Regions from separate parts of the Lysinibacillus sp. FSL K6-0057 genome, predicted to be linked through region 1. Evidence: riboswitches for the same ligand, from Rfam matches in the RefSeq annotation. Region 1 holds a riboswitch; each other region holds the start of a gene.
What was found. Region 1 has a riboswitch for thiamine pyrophosphate ahead of MHB40_RS12925 (ABC transporter substrate-binding protein). Riboswitches for the same ligand answer to the same signal wherever they lie in the genome.

Region 1 (5,198 bases):
AATGGCATTGAAGCTTTCGTTGCGTATTTGAATGAGGAAAAAGATGTCCTTCATCCAGTGAAATATGTAGAAGGTATACAAGATGATATAGAAGTAGAGTTCGCTTTCCAGTATAACGATGGTTATTCGGAAACGATCTTATCATTTGTTAATAATGTTCGTACACGTGATGGTGGTACACATGAAACGGGTGCAAAAGCAGCATTGACACGTGTTTTTAATGAATATGCAAGAAAAATTGGCTTGTTAAAGGACAAGGATAAAAACCTTGAGGGGACAGATATTCGTGAGGGCTTAGCGGCCATTGTGTCTGTTCGTATCCCAGAGCACTTACTACAATTTGAAGGTCAAACAAAGGGCAAGCTTGGTACAAGTGAGGCTCGTTCTGCAGTGGATAGTGTGGTGTCTGAGCAAATTTTGTATGTGCTAGAGGAAAATGCGGAGTTATCGGCTTCCCTTGTCCGTAAAGCGATTCGTGCGCAGCAAGTACGTGAAGCGGCTCGTAAAGCGCGTGAGGATGCACGAAATGGGAAGAAAAACAAAAAGGGTAGTACGATTCTATCAGGAAAATTAACGCCAGCTCAGTCACGCAATGCGTCAAAAAATGAGCTGTATTTAGTCGAGGGTGATTCTGCAGGAGGTTCTGCCAAACAAGGCCGTGATCGTACATTCCAAGCGATTCTGCCATTGCGCGGGAAAGTAATCAACACAGAAAAAGCCAAGCTACAGGACATTATGAAAAACGAAGAAATTTCAACGATTATCCATGCGATTGGGGCAGGTGTTGGAACGGATTTTGCGGTGGAGGATTCCGCCTACGATAAAGTAGTGATCATGACCGATGCGGATACGGACGGGGCACATATTCAAGTCTTGCTATTAACATTCTTCTATCGTTATATGCGTCCACTGATTGAAGCAGGAAAAGTCTATATCGCGTTACCGCCGCTTTATAAAGTCTCGAGGGGTACTGGGAAAAAAGAAGTCATTGAATATGCTTGGACAGAAAGTGATTTACAAAAGGCCATCAAAAAGGTTGGAAAGGGTTACATATTACAGCGCTATAAAGGTCTTGGTGAGATGAATGCAGACCAACTATGGGACACAACGATGAACCCTGAAACACGGACGTTGATTCGTGTCACAATCGAGGATGGTGCACGTGCAGAGAGACGTGTCACGACGTTAATGGGCGATAAGGTAGAACCACGTCGTAAGTGGATCGAAGCCAATGTAGACTTCGGTATGGAGGATGATTCTAACATTTTAGAGAATGAATTCATCCAACAAGAGGAGGACCAAGCATGAGTAGTACAGAAAAGTTTCAAGATTTACCGTTAGAAGAAGTGATGGGTGACCGTTTTGGTCGCTATAGTAAATATATTATTCAAGACCGCGCGTTGCCTGATGCACGTGACGGTCTTAAACCAGTACAGCGCCGTATTTTATATGCGATGTTTACAGAAGGCAATACAAACGATAAACCGTTCCGTAAATCCGCAAAAACAGTGGGTAACGTAATCGGTAACTATCATCCGCACGGCGATAGCTCTGTGTATGAGGCGATGGTCCGTATGAGTCAGGACTGGAAGGCACGTCATATGCTCATTGAGATGCACGGGAACAATGGCTCGGTCGATGGCGATCCACCAGCTGCGATGCGTTATACAGAGGCGAGACTATCTGCTATTGCCGCTGAAATGCTACGAGATATTGGCAAGAAAACGGTCGAGTTTGTGCCAAATTTTGATGACCAGGATATGGAGCCAACCGTTTTACCAGCACGTTTTCCAAACCTATTAGTCAACGGCTCTACAGGGATTTCCGCTGGTTATGCGACGGATATTCCGCCACATGCCTTAGATGAAGTACTGGATGCTGTGTTGATGCGCTTAGACAAGCCTAATGTTAGTGTAGATGAATTGATGACGGTGATTAAAGGGCCAGATTTCCCAACTGGTGGTATCATTCAAGGTGTGGATGGCATCAAAAAGGCGTATGAAACAGGTCGTGGCAAAATCATTGTCCGAGCCCAAGCAGTTGTCGAACCAATCAAGGGTGGTAAAGAGCAAATTGTTATCACGGAGTTACCATACGATGTAAATAAAGCGAATCTTGTGAAAAAAATTGATGAGCAACGTGTAGATAAACGACTAGAAGGTATTGCGGAAATTCGAGATGAATCAGACCGTACAGGCTTACGTGTCGTGATTGAGCTGAAAAAAGATGTACCAGGGCAAGGGATTTTACAGTACTTGTTTAAAACAACGGATTTACAGGTAGCTTATAATTTTAATATGATTGCCATCCACAATCGTCGCCCAACGATGATGACATTGCCATTATTGCTGGATGCGTATATTGCCCATCAAAAAGAAGTAGTGACAAACCGCTCCATTTACGATTTACAAAAGGCAAAGGACCGTTCTCATATTGTAGAAGGCTTAATTAAAGCCCTTTCCATTTTAGATGAAGTGATTGCGACGATTCGTTCTTCTAATGATAAGAAGGATGCGAAGCTTAATTTACAAGCGAAGTTTGATTTTACAGAGGTACAAGCAGAGGCCATTGTGAGCCTACAATTATACCGTTTAACGAATACGGATATTACAGAGCTTCGTCTGGAACAGGACGAGTTAAATAAGTTAATTGCAAAGCTTGAGGGTATTTTACAAAGTGAAGCTAAGCTAGTACGTGTTATTAAACAAGAGTTGCTAGACATTAAGAAACGCTTTACAGAGCCACGTCGCTCGAAGATTGAGCAGGAAATTGAAGAAATTAAAATTACATTAGATGTCCTTGTGCCAAGTGAAGAGGTTGTCGTGACAGTGACGAAGGACGGTTATATTAAACGTACATCGACACGTTCTCATGCCGCTTCAAATGGGCAAGATTTTGCCATGAAGGATTCGGATTATTTATTGTATGAAGCAAACTTAAATACACAGCACCATCTATTACTGTTCACAAATCGTGGCAATTATATTTATCAGCCTGTTCATGAGCTTCCTGACATACGCTGGAAGGACCTGGGCCAGCATATTTCCAGTATTGTCCCAACAGGGGAAGATGAATCGATTATTGCGGTTTATGGCTTTGAAACATTTGAACAGCCAAATATGTATGTCTTCACAGCCACAAAAGATGGTCAAATTAAGCGCTCACCACTCGCAGACTATGCGGTAACACGTTATTCAAAGCCAATTAAAACGATGAACGTCAAGGCTGGTGATGCGATGATCTATGCATCGTTTGTGACGGATGATGTAGAACTGATGCTAACAACGGATACAGCCTATGCGATTCGTTTCCCGATGGAGGAACTACCCGTTACAGGTGTGAAAACAGGCGGTGTGAAAGGGATCACGCTAAAAGATGGAGAAGCCTTAGTTGGTGTCAATGTGCTACAGCCTGATGTTACACAATATGTAGTGATTGTGACACAGCGTGGAGCCGTGAAGAAAATGAATGTCGCTGAAGTTGAAGTAGCAAGTCGTGCAAAACGTGGACTAAAAGTATTAACAGAGTTAAAAGCAAATCCTCACCGAATTGTGGCAGTTATTCAAGCGACAGACGAGGAGCAGGTTGTGATTGAAACCGAAAAAGGCGTTCAAGAGGTGATTGCTGTACAAGCATTGTCTCGTGCAGATCGCCATTCCAACGGTTCGTTTAAAGTGGATATTGCAACAGATGGGGCGATTTCCCATGTATTAACAGTCAAAAAAGAACAGAAACCTAGCTAATATCATGCCCAGTCTCTTAGGAGAACTGGGCTTTTGTCTTGAATGCAATCGCTATTCAAAAATAGCAGCTTGTCATTTAAGTGTAACTATGGGTATAATAATCATCGAAAAGTTCATAGCGAAAGAATGTAGGGGGGCTAGTAGTTGCTAGCTGAGATTGTGTCCGATAGACGCTGACCCTTTGAACCTGATTTGGCTCGTACCAGCGTAGGGAACATCTATTCAAAAAAGCAAAGTTTTGAAGAATGATTGTAATACGTCTGGGAGGAATCCTAGGCGTTTTTTTATGTTTTCAGGCAGTAGTTTGAAAACCTTGTATACGCTTTCTTCTGGTGACAACATTCATTCATGAACACTTTCATATTACAAACTGGGAGGCTTTCGCATGAAAAAATGGTTATTTATTCTATTGGCAGCACTTTTGACTTTAGTGGGCTGTAGTGAAAAAGAGGACAAGCAGGCAACTGACAAGCTGAAAAAGGTGTCTGTGGTACTGGATTGGACACCGAATACGAATCATACAGGTCTGTATGTCGCAAAAAAACTCGGTTATTTTGAGGAACAGGGCTTAGATGTTGAGATAATTATGCCTGGTGAGGCGGGCGCAGATCAGCTTGTTGCTTCTGGAAAGGCAGAGTTTGGCGTGAGCTATCAGGAAGGCATTACACAGGCGCGTGTACAAGATGTGCCGCTGGTCTCTATCGCAGCGATTATTCAGCATAATACATCTGGCTTTGCTTCTATTGCATCAAAAGGCATTACATCGCCAAAGGATTTTGAAGGTAAAACTTATGGTGGTTGGGGTGCGCCATTAGAGCAAGCCGTTCTCCAATCATTAATGCAAACAGAAAAGGCAGATATCAATAAGTTAGATATCGTCAATGCAGGGGATTTAGATTTCTTCACAATGATGGAAAAAGACATTGATTTTGCTTGGATTTATTATGCATGGACTGGGATTGAAGCTGAGCTACGTGGGGAAAAGATTAATATGCTGTATCTAACGGATTATAGTGATCAATTGGATTACTATACACCTGTTCTAGCTACGAATGAAAAAATGCTACAGGACAACCCTGATGTTGTCAAAGCCTTTGTTGCAGCTACATCAAAAGGCTATGAATACGCAATAGAAAACCCAAGTGAAGCAGCTGATATGTTAATCGAAGCGGCTCCTGATTTAGATAAAGAGCTAGTGCATAAAAGTCAGGAATGGCTGGCAGATAAATATCAGGATGATGCCAAGCAATGGGGAGAGCAAAAGCTTTCTGTGTGGGAAAACTATGCAAAATGGATGTCTAGCAATCATGTACTAGAGGGCGAGTTTGATGCGAAACAAGCCTTTACAAATGATTTCTTACCTAAAAAGGAGGCCAATTAACATGGCAAATTCATTAATCAGTGTGCAAATCATACCAAAGACAGAGAAATATGAAGATGTTATCCCTTATGTGG
Region 2 (5,198 bases), 1.7 Mb from region 1:
TCTAGTTCAATGGATAGGTCTAGATTTTTCAAATTTTGTGCCATGAAACTTCACTCCTTTTATTTGGATATTCTTATTGTACTAAAGAAATATATGGATGCCTATCAGGCATGGTAAATTGTAGATATTATTAGTAAAACAACACGATACATTGTTAGGAATTTCCGTTATAATAAAAAAAGTGACAGTACTATACTTATTTGTCTTTTCCCTATACAATCTAACACGAAGGGAGAGGAAAACATGCCTCGGTTTATCATGATGACAATCTCTTATCTTGTCTCAATCATCCTAACCTTTTCATCCTTTTTCGTGAACATCAACGGTCAATCTTCGCTAGAAATCGCTAATCGTTTTTCTGTAGTATTTGCACCGGTTAGTATAAGTCATGTAATTTGGATTATCATTTATTTATTACTCGGTTATTGGTTAGTTATGAACATCAAAAAGACAACTTTGAAACAGTCTGCGCTCTTTAGTTGCATAAATATATTGCAAGCATTGACGGTATACGTCTGGCATCATGAGTTATTTATTGTTTCTCTTGGCATTACATTACTCTTAGTCTTGTATTTATTTATGCTGTATAATACGTACCCTCTTCAGGACAAAGCCTTGTCTGGTCGTATTCCTTTCTCCATTTATTTAGCATGGATGACATTTATTTTTATCACAAATACAAGCTTTACATTAACGGCTTATGGTTGGAACGGCTTTGGTCTTAGTACGCCTCTTTGGGCAGTGATTTTACTAACATTAGGAGGAGCCATTGCGCTACATATCCGTTTCCATCACTTTGATGTTATGTATCCAAGTGTTTTTATTTGGGCTTATATTGGAATCGCCATACATAATGGTTTTGATGAGCTACTTGTCACTACAGCCGCCTTATTTTTATGTGGTGTTCTCTTTGTTGGCATTTTATTTATTAAAAAAAATCCTGCCTACCAAAAATAAATTGGTTAGCAGGATTTTTCATTATATCCTATTCTTCGTCTAATGACGTTAGGATAATTGGTTTATCCTTTGTCACAATGACTGAATGTTCGATTTGAGCTACAAGTGATTTATCAGGTGTCACGAATGTCCAGCCATCACCAGCTTCTACAATATGCTCTGCTTTTGCTGAGATAAATGGCTCAACCGCAAGCACCATACCTTCTTTCATGATGGTAGAATCCCATGCATCATAATAGTTTAAAATATGATTTGGCTCATCATGTAAAGATTTACCTAAGCCATGACCTGTTAAATTCATAATAACAGTTAAGTCATTAGCATTCGCCTCACGTTCAACTGCTTTACCAATTTGATTTAATTTAGATCCAGCCTTTACCTTTGTCATTGCTCGATCAAAGGCACTTTTGGCAACACGGCATAGCTTTTCTTTGTCTTCATAGCCTTCACCAACAACAAATGAAATACCTGTGTCAGCAAAGTAGCCGTTTAAGGAGCCAGAAACATCAATATTCACAATATCTCCTTCTTGAATAACACGCTTTCCTGGAATACCATGCGCCACTTCTTCATTGACACTAATACATGTATACCCAGGGAAATCATATTCTCCCTTCGGTCCAGAAATAGCGCCTGCCTCCGCAAACATGCGGCCAGCAATTTCGTCTAGTTCAAGTGTTGTAACACCTGGTTTTGTTGCAGCTTTCATCGCTTCGCGAATTTCAGCACAAATGCGTCCTATTTTTTTAAAAGCTTCAATCTCTTCTTGTGTTTTTACAATCATGTATAACGTCCCTTTCATCTAATATCTATTCTTTAATATAACATAACTTTTTATGCGTATAACGATAAACGCTTTAAATATTGTATGCTTTCCTACTTTGCAAAGTGCTAAAAGAGCTATTCACAACAAAAAAGTCCCCCCACTCATGTGAAGGGACTTGCATTAAGCTTTTCTTTGCATTAATTGTGGAGCGGCTGTGAATAAAAGAACACCAACGATAGCCGTTAATATAGTTGCTGGTAGCATATATGTACCGTTATAGATGATGGAATAGATCCAAGCATTTTGATCGCCAGCATATTCTGCAAAAAATACAGCACCAGCAATTGTATGTGCCGCGTATCGTAAGAAGCCTGCGAAAACGGTACCTATTATAATATAAAGTGCCATTTTTGTTTTGTTCATATGTTTAGCAGCGTCCAACACTGGTCCACGTACAACTGCCGCTAATCCTACAACTGTAAAAGCAACACCATAATCTAGTAATCCTTGTAGCCAGTGCACGATATAGGAACCAAACATTGTTTGCATAACACCCACAAGTAGTCCCGTTGTTAGCCCAGCTACTAGGCCCCAACGAAACGCGATTAACATAATAGGTACCATGACAAGACTAACTGAGCCGCCTTGTGCCCATACTTTAAAGGATACCTGATCAAGTACTAGCCCAATTGCTGCAAATATCGCAATCTCCACTAGCATTAACAGTCTTTTTTTGTCCATACATATTCTCTCCTTTGTTCCGATGTAGGATACAAGAGCAGGAATAGAAATGCGCTGATATGTCTCTTTCTGACACCATTTTCCCCCAAGAATGAAAAAACGATGCCAGGACAGAGCCTCACATCGTACAAGTGTCGGTTTCTATCCACATCCCTACGCAAGCGTTAACTTACAGGTTCGAAGAGTCAAGGCATTACGTGCCCAGTCTCAGCTGACATCATCAGCTCCCCTTGTGGTCGTTACATCTGAATTTATTTGAACATTTTCATTGTACGCAAAGGCTAGGAGGATTACAACCTCTTCCATACATTATTTTTTTGAAACTTTGCTATTATTCATGCGTAAATATTAAAAAAGGAGGTACAACTATGGAGAATCAAAAAATTTTAGCTGCCTTTAGTTATCTTAGTATTTTCTTCGCCCCTTTCATCGTTCCATTAATTGTGTACATTGTGACAAAAGATAGTGATGTAAAAAAACATTCGATTCGTGCACTTGTCTCTCATTTAATTCCTTTTGTTTTTGGCATCCTGTTCTTTATTGTCTTTGTTTTTTCCACATTTAGTTTAGATCCAACCTCCAGTAATAATACAGTGATGATTATTTGGTTTGCTTCATTCGCCATCTATGCCCTCGTCTCACTTGGTATTGTGATCTGGAATATTATTCAGGCTGTTCGCGTTATCCGTTAATGTTTTATTTTTAAGAGAAACAGGTAGTAGTAATTGTAAAAGGAGCTGTTTTTGGATGAAAGTATCAAACGTTGTGAAAACCGCCGTAAAGTTAGCACCGATTGTTATTCCTATCGTCAGAAAAGTAATGGCTGCAAAAAAGGGAACAACGCCTACAGCCACACCTCGAAAAAAATAAAACGAAGGCGTATTCCTTTTTTTCGGAAATACGCCTTCGTTTTATTTCACTTCAAAATGTGTTTGACTATGTCCATTCAATGTTTTTTCTACATGTAAAACTGCTGGCATCGCAGATTTCAATTCAGGTACATGAGAAATAACGCCAATCATACGACCAGAATCCTGTAAATCAATTAATGTATCAATTGCCTTATTTAGTGATTCCTCATCGAGTGAACCAAAGCCCTCATCAATAAACATCGTTTCAATATGGATATTACCTTGGAAGCTTTGAATCACATCTGCCATTCCCAAAGCAAGACTTAGCGAAGCATTAAATTTTTCGCCTCCTGATAATGTTTTAACATCTCGTAATTGATCCGTATAGGCATCATAAACATCAAGACCAAGTCCACTTTGCTTTGCATGCTTTTCCAATCTATCTGAGCGTCTGAGCTCAAATTGACCGTTTGATAAATGATACAGCCGTATATTGGCAGCTTCTGTAATTTGATCTAAATAATTAATTTGTATATAACGCTCAAAGGATAGCTTTTTCGCGTTTTGTCCATTTAATAATCCATAGAGTTCCTTTACTCGCCCTGCTTCCTGTTCAAGTAAATGAAGCTCTCTCGCTATTTCTTCCACCCTTTCACTAAAGCCTTGGCATGCTTGTATAAAGCCATTCATCTGTTGCAAACGTTTAAATGCTTCCTCATAGGAAATTCGCTGCTGTTCTACTCTTGCTTCCATCGCCTCTAAATCTTGCTTCTCTTTTCCTTGAAGGTATGTAGCCCCTTCGGTAATCTGAATTTGCAACGTGTGTACTTGTAAAGCATAGTCGCTACATGCTTTTCGAAGTGCATCCAATTGTATGGTACTCCGTTTAGCAGTTGCATAAGCCTCATAGCTTTCGAAACCTATTTCTTGCATATCTGCTGAAAATTGCTGAAGCTTTTCATTCATTTTAAGCTGTAATTCCTCAAAGGACTGTTTGGCAATTTCTACAGTTAGTGTTGCATTGCTAGCTGCTTCCTTTGCTGCATGCAAATTTTCTTGACTCACTTGCCAACTTTTTTGAAGCTCTTCTTTCTGTTTACTAACTTCATTAAGTTGTTGCTTTAATTGCTGTAAAGTTGGTAAATTAGCGGGCATCTGCTTAAGTTGTTCGTCTACAACCGCTTGTAATTTTGTCCATTCTTTTATCTGCTCTGCTAAATATTGCTCTAGCTTCATATGCTTATTTCGTAGCTGCTCTATTCGGTCATGCTGATGCTTTATTTTTAATCGCACATCAGCTAATTGATGTTGAATAATTTTTAATGCAGCAAGCTCTTGTTCCACTTCATGTAAAGTAGCGGTGATCTGTGGTTGGTCTTCTTGTTTAATATGCTGAGCCTCGAGTTGTCGCCATGTATCTTGAAGAAGTTGCTGCGCTGATGCTAAAAATGCCTCTTTCTCCAAATACTTACGCTCGTCTGATGATGCCTTCGCTCTTAATGCTTCCACTTGAGCAAGCTCAATAACTTCCAGTTGCTCATTGTGTGCTTTCTGATGTGTCATACTACCACAAACAGGACAGGGCTCTCCTTCCTTCAGTTGTTCTGCTAAAATACTAGCTTGACTCGCCAGCCATCGTTGCTGCAAAAGTTGAAGAGCCTCTTTACTTTCTTGATAGAGACTTTCTGAAGCAACTACATCCTGCTTAGCTAAATCTACGGCATGTTTATATTTATCCGCTTGCTTGATTAAAGCAACCTGTTCCCGTAGTTTCGGTAATTGTTCTAAATAGCTTTCATAGGGTTCAACCTGTTTTTCATAGCCTTCTAATGATTGAGAAAAATGCTGTAATTGCTCTTGTTCATTTTCCAAAAGTTTGACGT
Region 3 (5,198 bases), 1.1 Mb from region 1:
AATCATGTTCCCAATTCTTTTACGTGCTACTCCAACAGGTAAATCATCTTGTCCGATATGAACACCATCAGCACCGAGTCGCATCGCTAGCTCGACATCGTCATTAACGATAAAGGGTACACTATACTGATGACATCGTTTTTGACATTGGCGTGCAAACTGTTCATAGGCTAATCCAGTTAACGCATGAGGACCTTTTTCGCGAAATTGAAACATTGTAATGCCTGCTTGTAATGCCTTTTCTAGGATATAGATCGATTGTTCATGATGAGGAACATTGCTCGTACCCATAATAAAATAAAGCTGCAAATCCTCACGTTTCATGAATAATCACCTCACAGGCTTCCTTATGCTGTTGATAAGCAAAATGATTTGTGGGTCCATGACCATTTCCAATCGATAAATCATACATAATTGCTAATTGGATAAACTTTTTAGCTTCAATAATGGCTTCTTCCATAGCAAATCCTCGTCCAAGAAAAGCAGTAAGTGCTGCTGAAAATGTACAGCCAGTACCGTGCGTATTTTTTGTTTGGATTCGAGGAGATTGCATCGAAAAAGATCGTCCATTTTTGAAAAATACATAATCAATGGCATATAGTAGATCTGTTAAATGTCCACCTTTGATGATGACACATTGTACACCAAGTTGTAACAAGCTTTGAGCTACTTCTTTCATATCTTCAAAATGATGAATAGATCTCCCTGTAAGTGTCTCTGCTTCGGGTATATTGGGCGTAACAACCGTAGCAAGTGGTAGTAAAGTTGAGCATAGTGCATCGATAGCTTCTTGCTGCAATAGGCTTTCTCCACCTTTTGCAATCATCACAGGATCAACAATCAGTGGAATGTTTAGCTCACTGATCATACTTGCGATTGTTTTGATAATAGCTGAGGAATAAAGCATTCCTGTTTTAATCGCAGTTATTGAAAAATCTTCTACTAAGGCCTCGAATTGTTTTTTTATAAAGGAAACGTCAATTGGGTAAACGCCTGTTACACCCAATGTATTTTGTGCAGTTAATGCTGTAATGACAGAAGTGCCAAACACTTTTAATTCCTGAAATGTTTTTAAATCAGCCTGTATACCAGCACCGCCTCCGCTATCTGAGCCAGCAATCGTCGTTACAATATGCATGAAGCTTCACCATCCTTTGACAAACGATGTATAGCATTAAGTAAGGCGATTTGAAAATCACCGATATCTGCAGTAAATGCTGATGCTAGTACACCTGCTTTTTTATAGTAAGTAAGTGTTTCTGTTAATTGCTGGTAAGGGTTAGGTCCAACACGATAGGCAGCACCACAAATTGCGCTTAGTAAACAACCTGTACCCGTTACTTCCGTCATTTGTGGATGACCGCCAGCAATCCATTGGCTATGCTTACCATCAGTTATAAAATCACGTTCCCCCGTTACAATAACTATGCATTGATAGCGTTGAGCCAATAATGTGGCTTCTGCTTCCATAGCGATGGAGCCATGACCACTATCGACCCCCTTTTGTTGCCAATCTACACCAGCTATTGCAGCAAGCTCGCCAAGATTACAGCGAATCACAGCAAATTGTATGTTCTCAAGTAAATGTTTGACAGTTTCCTTACGATAAGTTGTGGCTCCAACTCCAACAGGATCTAAAATAACAGGAATACCAAGTGCATTCGCTTTTTTACCTGCTAATAGCATGGCGCTTTTTGTACGATCATTAAGCGTTCCAATATTAATTAATAGTGCTTGAGCAATCGCTACCATTTCCTCTACCTCTTGGCTGTCATCAGCCATTACCGGTGAGGCACCTATTGCTAATAAACCATTTGCTTGAAAATTTGCCACTACATAATTGGTGATGCAATGGACGAGTGGTTGCTGTTGACGAATTGTTTGAAATATCATTGTAGTCCTCCTCTGTGGATGGACGTAAGCATGCAAAAAAGGCTCTTTTTGTGTAAAAATGCACGAAAAAGAGCCTTTCATCTGTAAAAAACGATGTCTATTGCTCCCTACGTCAGTATTAACTAACAGGTTCAAAGGGTCAGGTTTTACCTTCTCAACTCTTGCGAGTCCCCCTGCAATCTTGTATTTAGTTGACCAAAATGTACCATACTTTTCATATGTATTCAATAACTAGTTTTCCTATAAACAAAACGTGACTGATGCCATATAGCAAAGTATGATAGTTGTCATGACTTTAACGAAATTGAGTGTAAACCATTGAAAATAATGAAAAAGGAGTTTTATAATGTGTCATAGCAAAAGGGGGCATTTGCCATGAAAAGACAAGATTTAGTTGCACCAGAATGGTATAACATAGCAGAGGAAATTGAAAAATATGCGCAGGATGCAACAAAAAATGCTTTAATCATTTATGAAGAAAATCAAGACGTCCAATTTATTACATATGCACATTTATTGGAAAAAGCGAATCAAGCAGCACATGTTTTCACCAAGCAAGGCTTAAAGAAAGGTGATGTCATTTTAGTGATGGTACCACGTTCAGTGGAAGCCTATATTGTGTATATTGCTGCATTGAAAGCGGGTTTAACCATTATTCCAAGCTCAGAAATGTTAAGAACAAAAGATATTGAATATCGTATTCACCATGCCAATGCTAAAGCGGTTATTGCATTTGAACCTTATATTGAACAATTTGATGAAGTGGGGAATTTACAAGGCATATTGCAATTTGTCATAGGGCATGCACACGAACCTTGGCAGAACATACTTGAAAAAATGCATAATCAACCTACAACCTACATAAACCCTATCCCGACTAAAAGCACTGACAATGCATTTTTAGCCTATACAAGCGGAACAACAGGAAATCCGAAAGCAGCGGTGCATACTCATAGTTGGGGCTATGCACATTTACGAACAACAGCACCACATTGGCTGGGTGTACATGAAAATGATATTGTTTGGGCAACTGCAGCACCAGGATGGCAAAAATGGATTTGGAGTCCGTTTCTTGCTACTTTGGGTAGTGGTGCTACCGCATTTGTCTACAAAGGTAAATTTGAAGCAGCTACTTATTTAGCATTGCTTGAAAAATTCAAAATCAATGTACTATGCTGTACACCAACAGAATATCGTTTTATGGCAGCGCTTGAAAATTTACATGAATATGATTTAAGTGCAATTCGCCAAGCTGTATCAGCTGGTGAGCCTTTAAATAGTGAGGTCATTAAAGTTTTCTTGGAAACATTCAAATTACAAGTACGAGATGGCTACGGGCAAACGGAAAATACATTATTGGTGGGGACAATGGTGGGGATGGAGGCGCGAGTTGGCTCTATGGGGAAACCTACTCCTGGCAACACCGTTGAGATTATTAATGATTTGGGCAAACCCGTTACTGTGGGAGAAGTGGGCGATATTGCTGTGCATCGTGAAACACCAGCCCTCTTTAAAAAATATTTAAATGATCCTGAACGTACAAATTTACAATTTCGTGGGGATTGGTATATTACAGGAGATCGTGCCTATAAAGATGAAGATGGCTATTTTTGGTTTGATGGCCGGGGCGACGATGTCATTATTTCCTCAGGCTATACGATTGGACCATTTGAAGTAGAGGATGCCCTAATGAAGCATCCGACTGTGAAAGAGGCTGCGGTGGTTGCGAGTCCTGATAAAGTCCGTGGAAATATTGTCAAGGCATTTATTGTTCTTCGCAACGATGAAAAAGGTGATGAAGCACTTATTCAAACACTTCAAAGTCATGTGAAATCACTGACTGCTCCATACAAATATCCACGTGCTATTGAATTTGTAGAGGAGCTACCGAAAACATCTTCAGGGAAAATTAGACGTGTCGAATTACGACAACAAGAAATCAAACAACTTCAATCATGATCATTTCCTAGGAAATAATGTCGAAAATCAAAGTTCATGCAAAGGTATGGACTTTGATTTTTTTAATTTTTTTAGGTAAGGTAGGATAAGGAAATAAATAGCATAAAGCTTTTTGCATAGTATTATTGCAAAAAAAATGAAACAAATGTGTAATTCATACGTATTACGTGTTAAGGAGGCGGAAAGACATGAATGTAAAAAGGTGGGTTGCTTTAGTAGTTGCAGGTGTTCTTTTACTATTTTCATTAGGAATTAACACCATTTTTGCGCTCTTTAAAGCAGATTTCCTAAGTAATTTTGATAGTTTAATGGCAGGTAATAATTTAGATGTATATGAAAATGTCATTGAAGGGGAAAATTTTGATAAGCGAATTGCTTATTTAAAGGTAGATGGAGCGATTCAAGATATTGGCTCAAGTACATTGTGGCAACCAGTTGCCTATGATCATCAATTTTTCTTAGAACAATTGGATAATATTTTATATGATGAGTCCATACAGGGTGTTGTTTTAAGCGTCAATTCACCTGGTGGTGGTGTGAAGGAATCAGCAGAAATCTATAAAAAGCTTCTGAAAATTAAAGAAGAACGACAAATTCCAATTTATGTATCAATGGATTCTATGGCAGCTTCAGGTGGTTATTATATTTCGGCACCTGCAGATAAAATATTTGCCCATCGTGATACAATAACAGGTTCTATTGGTGTCATCATGCAATCCATTAACTATCAAGAGCTGGCTGAAAAAGTTGGTGTTAAATTTGAGACGTTTAAATCGGGGGAGCATAAAGATATGCTAAGCCCAATGCGTGAAGTGACAGCAGAGGAACGTGCAATGATGCAAGATATGATTAATGAAACGTACGAAGAATTTGTAGACATTGTAGAACAGGGACGTAATATGTCTGAAGCAGAAGTGAAGAAGGTTGCAGATGGTCGTATTCTTGGTGGTACAAAAGCGCTTGAAGCAGGATTAATTGATGAAATTGGTGATGAAGAAGCGGTCATTGCAGCTCTTCGTGAAGATTATGGACTTGAAGATGCGGCTTTATTTGAGTATTCATATGATATGGGTGGCTGGCAATCATACGTTGGTATGAAAATTGGCTCCATGTTTGGTCCATCTGCAGAAGAGAAAATGCTAATGAAAATCATGACGGACTATAGCGCACCGAAAATGATGTATCTATACGGGGAATACTAAGGGGGGAACACAATGACAAACAATGAAATTGTTATGCAAGGTTCACCCTCTATGGAAAATGGCTTTCTTATGAAGACATCAGGAGAATCAGCAAAGCATAAAAACTATGCATTAAAAACTGCTGGTTTTTGGGTACGATTTTGG
Region 4 (5,198 bases), 2.4 Mb from region 1:
GACCGTGAATCTTCACAACGTGATTTATATGAAGCAATCGAAAAAGGCGATTTCCCTAAATGGAAAATGTATATTCAGGTTATGACAGAGGAGCAAGCTCGTGAGCTACCATACAACCCATTCGATTTAACAAAAGTATGGTATAAAAAAGATTTCCCATTAATTCCTGTAGGTGAGTTTGAGTTAAATAAAAACCCGGACAACTACTTTGCAGAAGTGGAACAAGCTGCATTTGCACCATCTAACATTGTTCCTGGCATCAGCTTCTCACCAGATAAAATGTTACAAGGTCGTATTTTTGCCTATGCGGATGCACAACGCTACCGTTTAGGAGTAAACCACTATATGCTTCCTGTCAACGCACCAAAATGCCCATTCCGTACTTTCCACCGCGATGGAGCAATGCGCTTTGACGGCAACCTTGGTTCAACATTAGGCTATGAACCAAATAGCTATGGTGAATGGGAGCATAACTTAGACCATAAAGAGCCTGAATTACGCATTGATGGTCATGCAGGTATTCATGACTTCCGTGAAGACGATAATAATTACTTTGAACAACCAGGTAAACTATTCCGTCTATTGACTGCGGAAGAGCAACAACGCCTATTTGAAAATACAGCGAATGATATGGCTTCTGTTGAAGAATTCATCAAGCGTCGTCACATCCTTCACTGCTATCTAGCTGATCCAGCATATGGTGAAGGTGTTGCAAAAGCGATGGGTCTTTCATTAGAAGGTATGGACCTTACAAACCCATATGTAAAACAACCAACAAACGTTTAATATTCCACTTATTATTGATATCCAAATCCAACTTTTACTCCATGTGAATCCATCATTCACATGGAGTTTTTTGATTAAGAAAAGGCCTATGTCTATAATTTGACATAAGCCTTTTCTTTCATTATTGGTAAATTTGACTACCTGCTTTTTTAAACTCCTCCGCCTTATCCTTCATACCTTGATGGATCGCTTCAGTAGTATTTAAATCCTTTTCTTTAGCATAATTACGGATATCCTGTGAAATTCTCATACTACAGAATTTAGGACCGCACATAGAACAAAAGTGAGCTGTTTTTGCTCCCTCTGCTGGCAGTGTCTCATCATGATATTCCACTGCGCGTTCTGGATCTAATGACAGATTGAATTGATCACGCCAACGGAATTCAAAACGTGCTTTAGACAGTGCATCGTCTCGTTGTTGTGCACCAGGATGCCCTTTTGCTAAATCAGCAGCATGTGCAGCAATTTTATAAGTAATAACGCCCACGCGAACGTCCTCACGATTCGGTAAGCCAAGATGCTCTTTCGGTGTCACATAACAAAGCATCGCTGTACCAAACCAGCCAATCATCGCTGCACCAATGGCTGAGGTAATATGATCATAACCCGGAGCAATATCTGTTGTTAGTGGGCCTAATGTATAGAAGGGCGCTTCCTTACAAACCTCTAATTGCTTATCCATATTTTCTTTAATGAGATGCATCGGTACATGACCTGGCCCTTCAACCATCACCTGAACATCATGCTTCCAAGCAATTTGCGTTAGTTCACCTAGTGTTTCAAGCTCTGCAAATTGTGCCTCGTCATTGGCATCTGCAATTGAGCCTGGACGTAAACCATCACCTAAGGAAAAAGCAACATCATAAGCTTTCATAATTTCACAGATTTCATCAAAGTGTGTATAAAGGAAATTCTCTTGATGATGATATAAACACCACTGTGCCATTATAGAACCCCCACGAGATACAATGCCTGTTACACGATTTACCGTAAGTGGTACATAGCGTAAAAGGACACCTGCATGAATAGTGAAATAATCAACACCCTGCTCGGCTTGCTCGATGAGGGTATCACGATATACCTCCCATGTTAAATCCTCTGCTATGCCATTCACTTTCTCTAAAGCCTGATAAATTGGCACAGTTCCCACTGGCACTGCAGCATTTCGAATAATCCATTCTCTCGTTGTATGAATATGCTTACCTGTTGAAAGATCCATAATGTTATCTGCACCCCATCGAGTTGCCCACGTCATTTTCTCAACTTCTTCTGCAATGGACGAAGATACCGCCGAATTCCCAATGTTTGCATTGATTTTCACATGGAAATTACGGCCAATAATCATTGGCTCTGCCTCAGGGTGATTAATATTAGAAGGCATAATAGCTCGCCCTGCTGCAATTTCTGAACGAACAAATTCAGGGTCCATATTTTCACGGATGGCTACGAACTCCATTTCAGGTGTTATAATGCCATTTCGCGCATAATGAAGCTGTGTTACATTTTTACCTTTTTTAGCACGTAAAGGCTTTCTTGCTAATTCAGGAAAGACATTTTCATGATTACGCGGGTCATCTGCACGACGAAAACCATTATCCTCTGGTTTAATGGAGCGCCCCTCATATTCTTCTACATCGCCCCGCTCTTGAATCCATGAACTTCGTAAGGCAGGTAAACCTTTCGTAATATCTACTTGGTAGGCTGGATCTGTATAGGGCCCACTCGTATCATATACTCGAATAGGTGCATTTTCTTCATCCCCAAAGCTACCTGTTGTGGGACTTAATGCGATTTCACGCATAGGTACTAAAATATCGGGGCGCGATCCTTCCAAATACACTTTTTTGCTTCCTTCAAAGCTGGACATAATCGTAATATTCTTTTCACTAACTACTGACATGAGCTACTTCTCTCCCTTAAATGTATTTTGATACAAGGACCGAATCTAGCTCACCCCAACAATCAAATAAATAAAAGCCGAATCCAAAATAATTATTTGGATCCGGCCATGAATGTAAAGGTCTATTAATTGCATACTCTGCAATAGCTTCTTAACTTTCCCACGCTGGTATGAGCCAGATCAGGTCCAAAGGGTCAAGAAACCTCTAAGCGTTTCTCTCTCAGCCTGACTCATCAGACTCCCCTAGTTAATACTATTTAGTTTGATGCTAGTGTAGCAGATATTACTAAGAGATGGAAGTTATATTTTTTATCTTTCAACTAACTAGGTAAATAATACTTCTGCAAAATAAATCACAATTGTTACGGTTATACAGCTCACAATAGTTGAAAATAAAACAGCTTGCGCGGCTGTTGCTGATTCTACATCATATTCCAATGCTAGACTAGAACTATTACGAGATGTTGGAAAGGCACTGGCTATAAACAGTGATTGTGCGACGACTCCATCTAATCCCAATACATAAATAATGACTAATGCAACAGCTGGTCCAATAATTAATCGTGTAAAACAGCTGACAAAGACCGTTTTATTAAACATTGATTTGATCTCAAGTTGTGACAATTGCGCACCCAAGGTAATTAATGCCACAGCAATAAATCCATCTGCCACATGCTCTACCGGTATTTTGATAAACTGCGGTATACCAATATCAAAATAGTTCATAGCAACGCCTATAATCAGTGCATGAATAATGGGCATTTTAAAGAAATCTTTGATGATTGTCATACCCGACTTCGTAGAGGAAATTAAATTGTACAAACCATATGTATAAGTAGTCATATTTTGAAAGATTACAAGCATGACCTGAATGGCTACGCCAATAGGTTGCGTAGCAAAAATCATTTGAGCCACTGGAATACCGTAATTGCCAGAATTAATAAGCACCACACTATTTTTAAAGACTGCTGCCTCTGTTTTGGCTAAACCTAGCCCTTTCGCCATCAAATGACTGAGTATCATTTGACTACCGATAAAGAGCACAATAAATAATCCGACTTCTCCCAGAACAGATAATTCTACATGTGTTTCATATAAATTTACAAAAACAGCCGCTGGCATAAAGCAATATGTAATAAGCTGAGACAATGCTTTTAAGTTAAAGCGAAATTTCTTTTGTAGTATAGCGCCTATTACAAGTAACACTAAAATAGGTACAACAATTTGAAAGAAAATCATTCCGAGATACATCATATCAATGTCCCCCTTCCAGTGTTAATAGTAGTGCTGAATTCTTTTTAGGTCAATTTCTCTTACTTTCACAATAAAAGAAAGACTGCCTCTATATTGAAGGCAGCCTTTCCTTTTAAGCAAGCTTAAATCGATTTACAACTTCTTGTAGCTCATTTGAAATATCGTTCATACTTTGAATAGACTCTGCTACTTTTTGTAATTCTGCTTGTTGATCCATCGCAGAAGCACTTACTTGTTCTGCAGAAGCTGCTGTTTGCTCTGAAATAGCCGAAATACTTTGGATGGACATGATTGCCTGATTTTTATGCTCTAACATACTAGATAGTTTATTCATTAATTCACTAATAGAATTCGCAATTGAACCTGACAAGTCACTGCTATCTTTAAATGCTAGTTGCGTGCTTTGTACTGACTCATTTTGAGCGTGCATTAAATCTGCATTAGATGCAATGACTGCAACCGTTTGCTGAGAATTTTCAAGAATGCTTTCTACTGTACTCTTAATAATTTCTGTTTCATTCTTAGATTGTTCCGCCAGCTTTCTAACTTCCTCTGCAACTACCGCAAATCCTTTACCATGTTCACCAGCACGTGCAGCCTCAATACTTGCGTTTAAAGCTAGCAGATTAGTCTGCTCGGTAACGCTCTGGATTGAAGCAATAATCTGATTAATATTCGCAATATTAGAGGCCAATGATTCCATTTGCTGCTGGATACGCCCATTCATCTCATTTGTCTCCATATTACGCTCCCGTAAGCTTTCAACTTCATGCAATCCTTTTTCTGTCGTTACACCTGTTTTATGAGATAGCTCATCCATTTCGTTGGAAAGAGCCGTAATGGCATCAATTTGATCAGATAAATCCATCATTCGATAATTTGTTTCTTCTGTATCCTCTGATTGCTTCGAAGCTCCTTGTGCAATTTCATTGATAGCTACAGAAACCTCCTGACTAGAAGCAACTACTTCATTAAACGCCTCATGTACCTGATTAGAAGATTGGTTCAATAACATCGTAGAATTAAGCACGGATTGAATCGCACTATTGGTTTTATCTAGCATATTATTATAAGCAATCGCCACTGCACCAATTTCATCAGACTTAATATATTTCTCTTCTACCTTTTGTGTTAAATCTCCCTCAGCTGCAGTTTCAATCGATGCACGTAAAAATTTAAGTGGCTTTAACTGTTTATAGATGAATAACACACTTGCTGCTGTCATCAAAACAACCATAATAATAGAAGCAATAATCGT

Region 2: it holds a riboswitch for thiamine pyrophosphate, as region 1 does, so the genes downstream of both, thiT (energy-coupled thiamine transporter ThiT) here and MHB40_RS12925 (ABC transporter substrate-binding protein) in region 1, are expected to answer to the same signal.
Region 3: it holds a riboswitch for thiamine pyrophosphate, as region 1 does, so the genes downstream of both, thiM (hydroxyethylthiazole kinase) here and MHB40_RS12925 (ABC transporter substrate-binding protein) in region 1, are expected to answer to the same signal.
Region 4: it holds a riboswitch for thiamine pyrophosphate, as region 1 does, so the genes downstream of both, thiC (phosphomethylpyrimidine synthase ThiC) here and MHB40_RS12925 (ABC transporter substrate-binding protein) in region 1, are expected to answer to the same signal.

What each region holds. Positions count from the first base shown of each region.
Region 1 is NZ_CP152047.1:2,634,447-2,639,644, reverse strand. Features, by position in the region: gene parE (DNA topoisomerase IV subunit B) at 1-1,308, shown strand, start outside; gene parC (DNA topoisomerase IV subunit A) at 1,305-3,743, shown strand; TPP riboswitch at 3,864-3,974, shown strand; gene MHB40_RS12925 (ABC transporter substrate-binding protein) at 4,129-5,124, shown strand; gene MHB40_RS12920 (thiamine-binding protein) at 5,126-5,198, shown strand, end outside.
Region 2 is NZ_CP152047.1:4,331,641-4,336,838, forward strand. Features, by position in the region: gene MHB40_RS21695 (polyphosphate kinase) at 1-44, opposite strand, end outside; gene MHB40_RS21700 (hypothetical protein) at 244-957, shown strand; gene map (type I methionyl aminopeptidase) at 986-1,741, opposite strand; gene thiT (energy-coupled thiamine transporter ThiT) at 1,904-2,464, opposite strand; TPP riboswitch at 2,598-2,705, opposite strand; gene MHB40_RS21715 (DUF4870 domain-containing protein) at 2,833-3,156, shown strand; gene MHB40_RS21720 (hypothetical protein) at 3,212-3,334, shown strand; gene MHB40_RS21725 (SMC family ATPase) at 3,376-5,198, opposite strand, start outside.
Region 3 is NZ_CP152047.1:3,742,676-3,747,873, reverse strand. Features, by position in the region: gene thiE (thiamine phosphate synthase) at 1-324, opposite strand, end outside; gene thiD (bifunctional hydroxymethylpyrimidine kinase/phosphomethylpyrimidine kinase) at 314-1,138, opposite strand; gene thiM (hydroxyethylthiazole kinase) at 1,126-1,893, opposite strand; TPP riboswitch at 1,981-2,078, opposite strand; gene MHB40_RS18565 (acyl--CoA ligase) at 2,269-3,852, shown strand; gene sppA (signal peptide peptidase SppA) at 4,041-5,054, shown strand; gene MHB40_RS18555 (RDD family protein) at 5,067-5,198, shown strand, end outside.
Region 4 is NZ_CP152047.1:263,759-268,956, reverse strand. Features, by position in the region: gene MHB40_RS01215 (catalase) at 1-786, shown strand, start outside; gene thiC (phosphomethylpyrimidine synthase ThiC) at 908-2,686, opposite strand; TPP riboswitch at 2,827-2,941, opposite strand; gene MHB40_RS01205 (AEC family transporter) at 3,011-3,940, opposite strand; gene MHB40_RS01200 (methyl-accepting chemotaxis protein) at 4,053-5,198, opposite strand, start outside.